One region of the Shewanella sp. FJAT-52076 genome, then DNA from elsewhere that is predicted to be linked to it. Evidence: riboswitches for the same ligand, from Rfam matches in the RefSeq annotation. Region 1 holds a riboswitch; the other holds the start of a gene.
What was found. Region 1 has a riboswitch for lysine ahead of lysC (lysine-sensitive aspartokinase 3). Riboswitches for the same ligand answer to the same signal wherever they lie in the genome.

Region 1 (5,261 bases):
GGGCGGTTAAACCCTGATTGGGATATAGCAATAAAAAAACACCGGACTCAAGTCCGGTGTTTTTTTATTGGCTGAGTCAGAGCTCAAAGACCTTGGTCATCACCTTATAAAGCTCGGTGCCCTGATGTACCGAAGCCGAGGCAAAATGCAGTATGGGCACGCCATCTTCAGGCAGACGCAGCACAGTCAGCTCTTCACCTGTACCGTAGAGATCCAGTCTTAACAGGTTCACCAAGGGATCGCTTGCCTTCATCGGCACGCCCACCTTGCCAAGGTATTCCACCATACCCGCTTTGGGGGCATGAAACTTACGATAGTTTTTCAGGAAACAACCATAGCGTTTCATGGGTTTGGGCAACACGGTTTCGGCAATCACACCACGATGGCTCAAATAGGCCAGAATACCTTCCGCATCTTCCAGCGCATCATCCAAATCTATGCGTTCCTGACTGCCAAGCTCCAGGGTTAATGCCGAGACTCTCACCCCAAGTTCACGACCATGGCTGGAAGCCACCTCGGCCAGTGTCCACCAGGGAACAAAAGCCGCCTCATCCATGGCGCCGCCAAAGCTGTTGGGAATGAGCAAGGTATAAGGTATTGAAAAATATTGGGCGGCGCTGCGTTCATATTCCGGGCAATACAGATGCTTGCATGACTTGGGGCCGGTATGCAGGTCGAGTACTATGTCGGCCCTGTGAGCCATGGATTGCAGCGTAACCGCAAGCCTGTGCCCTGTGGTAACCCCCCAGGGACTATTCAGTCTGCGGGCACATTCTTCCACCAGGGTGGCGCGAAATGCAGTGATAAGCGACTCGTCATCCAGATGGGCGTGTTCCTGATACCAGACCTCGATATTAAACCCATGGTCCAGATACTCGCGGTTCCAATTGACCCCGGTAATAGGGTCGAAACGGCCGAGGGTAAACTCGCCACTTTTTTGGTTGATACCCAGTGGGTTTGCCAGCGGCACCAGAATGATATCCCCCAGAAGCTCGTAGTGCTCAAGGAGTTTCATCAGCTGATAGATCACCGCATTGCCCTGCACCTCTGCGCCATGGACATTGGCCTGAATATACACACTGGGGCCGGCCCCCTTGCCTTTAAAGCGATACACAGGCAAAGACAGTGGCTGACCCGCAGCCAGCTCACCGACCCGAACTTCGTGTTTATCGACGCGCATTATGCCTGACCTTCAAACAGGTTCTCGTGCAGCGCCTTCACGACCTGCGCCGCTTCACTCTCTGCTACCAGAACGCACAGGTTATGGGGGCTCGCGCCCTGACAGATCATCCGCACATTGTGGTTTTCGAGCACAGTAAACACCTGACGGCAAATCCCCGGCGTGCTGGCGATACGGTTACCAATAATGGCCACCAGCGCCAGATTGTCCTCGACCCGAACCCGGCAGTGCTGAGACAGCTCCTGCAGCAAGGCTTCACTGAGCAAACCGCTGCCGGTGGAGTCTGAGCCGGTTTTATCCAACGTCAGTGACACGTTCACTTCTGAGGTGGTGATAAGGTCAACCGAGATTTTATGACGCGCCAGAGTCGCAAAGGTCTCAGCCAGGAAACCGCGGGCATGGAGCATCTGCAGGCTGTGCAGGTTCAACAACGTCTGATCGCGGCGCACGGCCACTGCGCGGTAAATAGGGGGATTTTCTACCTGATGGCGTATCCAGGTGCCGCCCTTTTCTGGTTCGCGGCTTGACCCTACAAACACCTGAATTTGCTGACGTACGGCCGGCAAAATCGTGGCAGGGTGCAATACCTTGGCACCGAAAGTAGCCATTTCGGCCGCTTCATTGAAGCTGATTTCGGCAATGGGTCTGGCGTTGGGAGCCAGGCGCGGGTCTGTGGTGTAAATACCGGCCACATCGGTCCAAATCTCTACAGCATCGGCACGCAGGGCCTCAGCCAGCAGGGCGGCAGAATAATCGCTGCCACCGCGACCCAGGGTGGTGGTGCGACCTTCTGCATCGGCACCGATAAAGCCCTGTGTTACCACTATGTCCCGTTCGAGCAATGGCTGCAGGAAATCCCTGGCCAGTGCCGCTATATCTTCAATCTGAGGTTCCGCGCGGCCGAAGTGGCTGTCGGTTCGCATGACCTGACGCACATCGAAACTGCTGCTCTTGGCACCCTGCTGCCTCAGCACCGCTGAGAACAGCAGCGCAGAGCATTGCTCTCCCATGGACAGGAGCTCGTCCATGATAGCTTTGCTGCGATTGAGGATGAGCGACTCGCTCAGCACAGAAATGCGTGATAACAGGGCATCCAGCGCGGCAGCCACATCCTGTGGGCGCTCCAGCTTATCGAGGATGGCATATTGAATTTGCGCAATCTGCTTGAGCAGTTGCAGGCGACGCTCATCGGTCACTGTGGCCTGGGTCAGCTCTACCAGCAAGTTGGTCACACCGCTGGATGCACTGACTACCACCAAACGGGTAGCAGAATTGGCCAGCACTATGGCGGCACAGCGTGACATGGCATTGAAGTCGGCGACCGAGGTGCCACCGAATTTGGCTACAACAAGAGACATCAGCACACCTCCATCGACGGCGAGTGGAAGACAGCGACATTCAAGCTAAAACGGGTTTTCATGAGTAATCTCCGAACTGACTTCGTTCGAAGAGCCTGGTGCAAAGATACGGCACCCCAAAAGGAGGGAAAAGCGATCGTCACCAGAAGCTCTCCACCAAATAACAGGTGACAATCGTCAGGATTCAGCCTGAACGACCGACAAAACGCACTCAAGCACGTGGTTTTGCCTCGGCGCCAATCTCCCTCACAGGTCGTCTTCGGAGTGATTGCTCCTCAAACCTGCTACCTAGTTGACGCTCCTCTTCTGTGCCTTCCGCGGGGAAGGGACGAAAAAAGTAGCAATAAAGCGGTATTCAAGTCAATGCGAAATTATGCAACTTGAAAAAATGCTGTGTTCACAGAAACTGGAATCCCAATGATGCCACACCCTCTGCCCTGTCGGTTGGTACCAACTCAGGCAATTCATGCACCAGCCGAACCCGGGAGCGGAAGGACCCCAGCTTCTTGGGTTCGCTGTCCATTCGGCAGGGAAGCAACATCAGCTCGTCCCGCATCACATAATAGAGCGCATTTTGCCGGTATTTATGAGCCAAACGAACGCTGTCGTCAGGTTCCATAAACACGGCCCAACTTTTTTCCATGTGGGATAACTGCTCATTGGTGCCGACCAGGGCACGATAAGGCACGCCCAAAGCTTCTATATCCCTTAACAGTTGCCGGTCAAGCAAACGGTTTTGGCAGGCATCCAGGAGCTCACCCATGGGGTTAAAGGCCGTGATAATGGCAAAGTGTGCGTGGGGAGAAAGGTGTTGAGTCAACAAGAAACTTGCCGACTGATAGATGTTCCAAAGCTGCTGTGAATGATTTTCCATGTCAGTGATAATCATGCAAAAGAACCTGAGATAGTTTAGCAGACTCTGTTACGCTGCCTAGCCTTGTGAGCTGGATCTCATTCCGACCATCATCAGTTCATATATTATTCAATAACATAAGCAATATTAATGATAATTAATCGGCGACTACAAAGGATTTGTTAACATTTCAATTGTTAACAAATGCCTAAAACGAGTACAATTGACAGCGTTAGCCATCCAAATCATTCAGCCGTTCATTTGATACAGGCTGTTACAAATTTTCCGCTGATGTCAGTAACTTGGCTAAACAACTGTACAAAATGTGATCCATATTCAATTTAACATTTATACTTTGAAAAAAAATAACGACTTGGGAACTTCAGCAAGTAGTTTTTTATCGAAGTGAGTACAGTTCGCGCTTCCCTTTGAGGGAGGATTATTGAACTAGTCGTAGAGTGTGCCCCAAGGCGTTGTCTCTTTACCTCCTCAGGTTATTTGGGTCTTGCCGGAATAAAAAAGCAGGGCCTGGCTGACAGTCAGCCGACACACCCGATTAGCACAGATTTGTTTTAAATTTAGGTACTTGATTATGCAAAATCCGCACATTCTGATCGTAGAAGACGAAGCCGTTACCCGTAATACATTAAGAAGTATTTTTGAGGCCGAGGGATATGTGGTGACTGAGGCCAACGATGGCGCAGAAATGCATAAAGCCTTGCAGGAAAATAAAATCAACCTGGTGGTGATGGATATCAACCTGCCAGGTAAAAACGGGCTGTTGTTGGCACGCGAACTGCGTGAAATCAACAACATTGGCCTGATTTTCCTGACTGGCCGTGACAACGAAGTGGACAAGATCCTGGGTCTTGAAATTGGCGCGGACGATTATATTACCAAGCCGTTCAACCCACGTGAGCTGACCATTCGTGCCCGTAACCTTCTGACTCGCGTCAATAGCGCTGGCGCCGAAGTCGAAGAAAGAGCCGCGGTCGAGGTTTATCGTTTCAATGACTGGAGCCTGGAAATCAACAGCCGCTCTCTGGTCAGCCCAACCGGTGAGTCTTATAAACTGCCACGCAGCGAATTCCGTGCCATGCTGCACTTCGTTGAAAACCCTGGCAAAATTTTGAGCCGCGCCGATCTGTTGATGAAGATGACCGGCCGTGAACTCAAGCCACATGACCGTACCGTAGACGTGACTATCCGTCGTATCCGTAAGCACTTCGAAAGCCAGCCGGACACGCCAGAAATCATCGCCACCATCCACGGTGAAGGCTATCGCTTCTGCGGTAACCTGGACGAATAAGGGATAACCCCTCTTTAAAAAGCCAATCTTCGGATTGGCTTTTTTTATTATATTTCCCAAAGATACAAGCCTCTGCGCTGTTCCGGCACATGTTCGTAAAGCCAATAACGCCGTACAAAAAAGGCCTGTCGATGACAGGCCTTTTTATTAGGGTTGGAGTTCAGCCATCGCTCAGCGCTTAAGCTCGCTGTCGAGGAAATCTGCCAGGGTGCGATACAGGTGGGTACGCACCTTCTCACCGCGCATCGAGTGCTTGGAGCCGGGGTAATCCACTATACGGAACAGCTTGCCTTCGTCCTGCAACGCCTTGTAAACCCGGGTCGAGTTTTCAAACAGCACGTTATCATCCGCCATACCGTGGTACATCAAAAGCCCGCCCTGATAGCCGCCGACATGGGGGAACACGCTCGCCTTGTCGTAACCCTCGCCGTTGCGGTCCGGATGGCCCATATAGCGCTCGGTGTAATGAGTATCGTACAGGCGCCAGTCGGTCACAGGGGCGCCGGAAATCGCCGCTTTAAAGTGGCTTGGCGCCTTAAAGAGACTCATGAGTGCCATGTA
Region 2 (5,261 bases), 670 kb from region 1:
GCGGCATTACCCCCGATGCGTTTTATTTCATATACCGGCGTACTTTTGGTTTCAGTGGGATAATCAAAACTAATGCCATATTGGGTAAAGGGATCGATAAACCCAGGATAGATATCCAGGCCAGCCATTTCTACTACCCGTGCACCAGCAGGAATGTCGTTTCCTGTCAGCACGGCTTTAATACGGTTGTCTTCAATCAGCAGTGTGCCTTGTTCCAGGATTTGCCCTGGAGCCAGGTGTAATTTGGCGCCTTGCAGTGCAATGAGGGGAGTAGGGTCCGAGGTGAGTAATGTTTTTGCGTGACTGTCGGTGGCGACAAGCGTCAAACCTATCAGCAGCACTGCCAAATTATTGTTATTTATCATTATGAAAGCGTCGCAGTTATTTTAGGCAAAAGTAGCTGAAAGGTTAGCGGAATTTGCGGCAGAATGGCAGCGAAGAAATGTAAAAAGGTTTTCTTAAGGTAATAAAAAAGGCCGATGGGGATCGGCCTTTAATTTGGATGACAGCTTAGATAAGGAAGTCATCCATGGATGCACCACCTTCAACGGCGTTCTTGAATACCGTTGGCATGCGGCCCTGACCGGTCCAGGTGATTTCTTCACCATCAACCACAATCTTATATTTTGGTGGACGGGGGGCTCGTTTCTTCGCGGCAGGTTTTGCAGCAGTCACACCCAAATCTTCAACAGACAGACCGATTTCGGCCATTTGCTTGCGGATTTCTTCAATTTTGGCAATACGCTCGGCGTTGGCTTTCAAATCTTCTTCGGCTTCGGCTTCGCGCTCAGCAATGATTTTTTCGAGTTTGGCGCCAAGATCACGCAGCTCATCCAAAGACAAATCTTTAACAGCTGCTTTCAGACGACGACCGTGGGTCAAAATTTCGAGGAATTCGCTCATGGTAAACTCGCTTCCCAATTTAAATAACAAGTTAATTTTCACATCGAATGAAATAATAGAAATAAATAATTCAATCTGCAATTAAAAAACTGAAATTATTAAGTGATGTTTGTCAAAAGGATTATTTTTATCCTGGGAAATGTGTTCTTTGCCATTTTGCAGCAGTGGTAAAGCGTGAAAACTGTCCGTTGCAAATGTATCTGGCATCTTGGTCCAGCCAATACAGCCAATAATAAAGGCGACGGGTTTACCGGATGAGATAAGGTACGCTATCCCTAAAGTCGTATGGGAACCACGTACGAGAATGCACGAGAACGCACGAGTAATTGTGAGCGAATTGCTTCTTTATATCCGTTTTCAGGGGGAGGGAGCACACCCCCGCTGTAAAATTCAATTCCCCAACCCAGTGATATTGCCTCGCTTGTGCGCGTGTGGTCCCTATTAAGAGACCGGACCATTTACTGCAGAGCCTCATTGTGAGGTAGCCGTGAGGTACAGAGTTAAGTAGAGCTAAGTACACAGAGAAGTAGAAAGTGAAGCACAAAGTGAATTACGCCCGATAAACCGCCGCCTTCCATCATCAGGCCGTCATATCTTGTTGTCATCATCCGTTACCCTCAAACGCGGCCACGCAAAGAGCAGGCCGACATAGAGTGTGTTCATAAATCTGGCCAGTGATAAACCAATCAAACTCGCAAACGCTCGTTTGAGACAGGTTGACGTTTACGTTAACAGCACTTAAAGTTGCGCTATTGTGTGATGCTCACCCATACAGTGGCGTGCATCACGTCCCCAACAAAGAAGGTGCAGGAAGGAAACCCTATGAAGATACTGGTGCCTGTAAAGCGCGTGGTGGATGCCAACGTGAAAGTGAGGGTGAAGGCCGATAACACAGACGTGGACACGGCTAACCTCAAAATGGCGATTAACCCCTTTTGTGAAATTGCCGTTGAAGAAGCAGTTCGCCTCAAAGAAGCGGGTCATGCCAGCGAAATCGTGGTGGTGAGCGTGGGCAGCAAGGCAGTGCAGGAGCAAATGCGTACTGCCATGGCCCTGGGTGCTGACCGTGGCATTCACGTCGAAGCCGACGACAACCTGCCTGCCATTTCCATTGCCAAGATTTTAAAAGCCGTACAGGACAAAGAGCAGGCACAACTGGTGCTGCTGGGTAAACAGTCCATCGACGGTGATAACAACCAAACCGGTCAGATGTTGGCCGCGCTGATGGATGCCCCTCAGGCAACATTTGCTTCCAAAGTGGTGGTAGAAGGCGGTGAGCTGCTGGTGACCCGCGAAGTGGACGGCGGCCTGCAAACCCTCAAACTGCCTATGCCAGCCATCGTGACCTCGGACCTGCGCCTCAATGAGCCTCGTTACGCCAAACTGCCCGATATCATGAAAGCCAAGCGTAAACCGCTGGATACCGTGAGCCCTGCCGATCTGGGTGTGACCCTGAAACAGCATCAAAAGCTGCTGAGTGTGGCTGCGCCTGCAACCCGTCAGGCTGGTATCAAGGTGTCTTCTGTCGAAGAGCTGGTGGAAAAACTGAAAAACGAAGCAAAGGTGATCTGATATGAGCATTCTCGTCCTTGCAGAACATGATAACGCCAGCCTGAAACTGGATACCGCCAAGGTTGTGAGTGCCGCCAAGGCCATCGGTGGTGAGGTTCATCTGCTGGTAGCAGGCCACAATTGTGGCGCTGTTGCTGACGCCGCTGCCGCCATCGACGGTGTGGCCAAAGTGTTGGTTGCCGACAATGCTGCCTATGCTGCGCATCTGGGTGAAAACCTGGCCGCGCTGATGCTGGATTTGGCTGGCAATTACAGCCACATTCTGGCTGCCGCCAGCTCCACGGGTAAAGATGCGCTGCCACGGGTTGCGGCACTGCTCGATGTGGCTCAGCTATCTGAAGTGGTAAAAGTGGTTGATGCCAATACCTTCGTGCGTCCTGTCTATGCCGGTAACGCCATGGCAACCGTAGAGAGCCTCGATGACAAGAAGGTGATGACAGTTCGCCCAAGTGCCTTCGATGCCGCCGGCAATGGTGGCAGCGCTGCTATCGAAGCCATCGACAAGGTATTCACTGCCAAGAGTGCCTTTGTATCCCAGGAGCTGACGGTTTCTGAGCGCCCTGAGCTGGGTAACGCCGGTATTATCGTTTCCGGTGGCCGCGGCATGGGCAGCGGTGAAAACTTTGCTCTGCTGGAAAAACTGGCCGACAAACTCGGCGCCGCCGTGGGTGCATCCCGCGCCGCGGTTGACGCAGGTTTTGTGCCCAACGATCTGCAGGTGGGTCAAACCGGTAAGATTGTGGCGCCTCAGCTGTACATTGCCGTGGGTATCTCAGGTGCCATCCAGCATCTGGCGGGTATGAAAGACTCCAAGGTGATTGTCGCTATCAACAAAGATCCCGAAGCGCCTATCTTCCAGGTGGCGGATTATGCCCTGGAAGCCGACCTGTTTGAGGCCGTGCCCAAGCTGATAGACTTGCTTTAATTTGTGATTTTGGTCACGATATGCGGCCTGGGGGTAGCTTCCCCCGGGCCGCTTGTGTTTTTATGTGCCGCACGCCTGCACACAGGCGTCCTGAGTAGAGGTGCGCCAAGCATCAGTAACAGTCAACAGGGTGATGCCGTTGACGGGCTGTGAAAGGGCATTGGCGCCGAAGTGGATGTGTGTATCACCGCCTTCCGCTGGGGCCGTTATCGAAAGAAACGGCACTGCCATAGTATTTTCTGTCGGGATGACAGAGGTAGTAATTACTATGGAGCGCTACTGATAGGACAGGTGTTTTTGGGTATCTTTGCCGTTTCCCACCAGTTCAGTCGCCCTCCATTCGTTTAAAGCGAAGATATTTCAATGACATTGATAAGTTATGCCGACTCGGCGCTCTCCCTGCTGCCGCCGGTTGTGGCTATTGTACTGGCGGTACTGACCCGCAAAGTACTCTTGTCCCTTGGTTTGGGTATTCTGGTCGGCGCGCTGCTGCTGAATGATTTTGCCCCCCTTGCCAGTGGCGAATTTCTGGCCCACCGGGTTACCAATCTGGTGTGGAGCGATGGCGCGCTCAATAGCTGGAACCTATATATTCTCGGCTTTTTGCTGCTTTTGGGGATGATCACCGCCCTCATTACCGTATCCGGTGCTGCCCGAGCCTTTGCCGACTGGGCCAGACAACGCATCCGCAATAAGCGCGATGCCAAGTTGCTGACCATGTTTTTGGGCTGCGTGGTCTTTATCGACGACTACTTCAACAGTCTGGTGGTGGGCTCCATTTCCCGTCCCCTGACAGACCGTTACTATATTTCCCGCGCCAAGCTGGCCTATCTGCTGGACTCCACCGCCGCGCCTGTGTGCGTGATTTCACCGGTTTCCAGCTGGGGCGCCTACATCATTGCGCTGATTGGCGGCATCCTCGCCAGCCACGGCATGGCTGATGCGGGCCATCTGTCGGTGTTTATCCAGATGATCCCCATGAACTTCTACGCCATCTTCGCGCTCTTGCTGCTGCTGTGTGTGGCCTTTATGGGGCTGGATGTGGGCCCGATGAAGACCCATGAGCAAAACGCCATGCGCGGTAATTTGTACGATGAAGCCAAGGGCACGCCACCGGGCGCCAGTGCCGAACTGCCGGAGGCTGACAGCGGCCGTATCGCGGGGCTCTTCGTGCCCATCGGCACTCTGGTATTTGCCACCCTGTTTTTTATGATCCAAAGCGGCGCTTCGGCTCTCGCTGACGAAAAGCTGCCGTTTTCGCTGATTGGCGCTTTTGAGAAAACCGATGTGGGCGGTTCGCTGTTCTTCGGTGCGCTGGTGGGCCTCGGAGTAACGCTGGTGCAGGCCATCATGCAAAAGGTTGAGAGCAAGCTGATTATCACAGCGCTCACCCAGGGCGCCCGCTCCATGGTGCCTGCCATCTATATCCTGCTGTTTGCCTGGACCATTGCCGGCATTATCGGCGAGCTGGAAACCGGTAAGTTTATGGCAAGTCTTGCCAGCGGCAATATTCCTTTTGCGCTGCTGCCAGCGGCGATGTTCATCCTCGCGGGGCTTACCGCCTTTGCCACCGGTACCAGCTGGGGCACCTTCGGCATTATGCTGCCGATTGCCGCCGACATGGCCATGGGCAGCCACACCGCCATGATGTTGCCAATGCTTGCCGCCGTGTTGGCTGGCGCTGTATTTGGTGACCACTGCTCGCCCATTTCGGATACCACGATTTTGTCGTCTACCGGCGCCAGCTGCCATCATATCGACCATGTGGTGACTCAGCTGCCCTACGCGCTGATTGTGGCTGTCATCAGTTTGGTGGGTTACACGGTGATGGGCTTTACCGAGTCGGTGTGGGCCGGATTTG

Region 2: another riboswitch for lysine. It lies ahead of K0H79_RS06000 (Na+/H+ antiporter NhaC family protein); the one in region 1 lies ahead of lysC (lysine-sensitive aspartokinase 3).

Annotation. Positions count from the first base shown of each region.
Region 1 is NZ_CP080415.1:710,952-716,212, reverse strand. Features, by position in the region: gene asnC (transcriptional regulator AsnC) at 1-17, shown strand, start outside; gene K0H79_RS03065 (succinylglutamate desuccinylase/aspartoacylase family protein) at 77-1,180, opposite strand; gene lysC (lysine-sensitive aspartokinase 3) at 1,180-2,538, opposite strand; lysine riboswitch at 2,677-2,852, opposite strand; gene K0H79_RS03055 (DUF3293 domain-containing protein) at 2,936-3,412, opposite strand; gene arcA (two-component system response regulator ArcA) at 3,984-4,700, shown strand; gene K0H79_RS03045 (S9 family peptidase) at 4,872-5,261, opposite strand, start outside.
Region 2 is NZ_CP080415.1:1,378,282-1,383,542, forward strand. Features, by position in the region: gene K0H79_RS05980 (amidohydrolase family protein) at 1-365, opposite strand, end outside; gene K0H79_RS05985 (H-NS family nucleoid-associated regulatory protein) at 511-903, opposite strand; gene K0H79_RS05990 (electron transfer flavoprotein subunit beta/FixA family protein) at 1,726-2,475, shown strand; gene K0H79_RS05995 (electron transfer flavoprotein subunit alpha/FixB family protein) at 2,477-3,400, shown strand; lysine riboswitch at 3,488-3,687, shown strand; gene K0H79_RS06000 (Na+/H+ antiporter NhaC family protein) at 3,764-5,261, shown strand, end outside.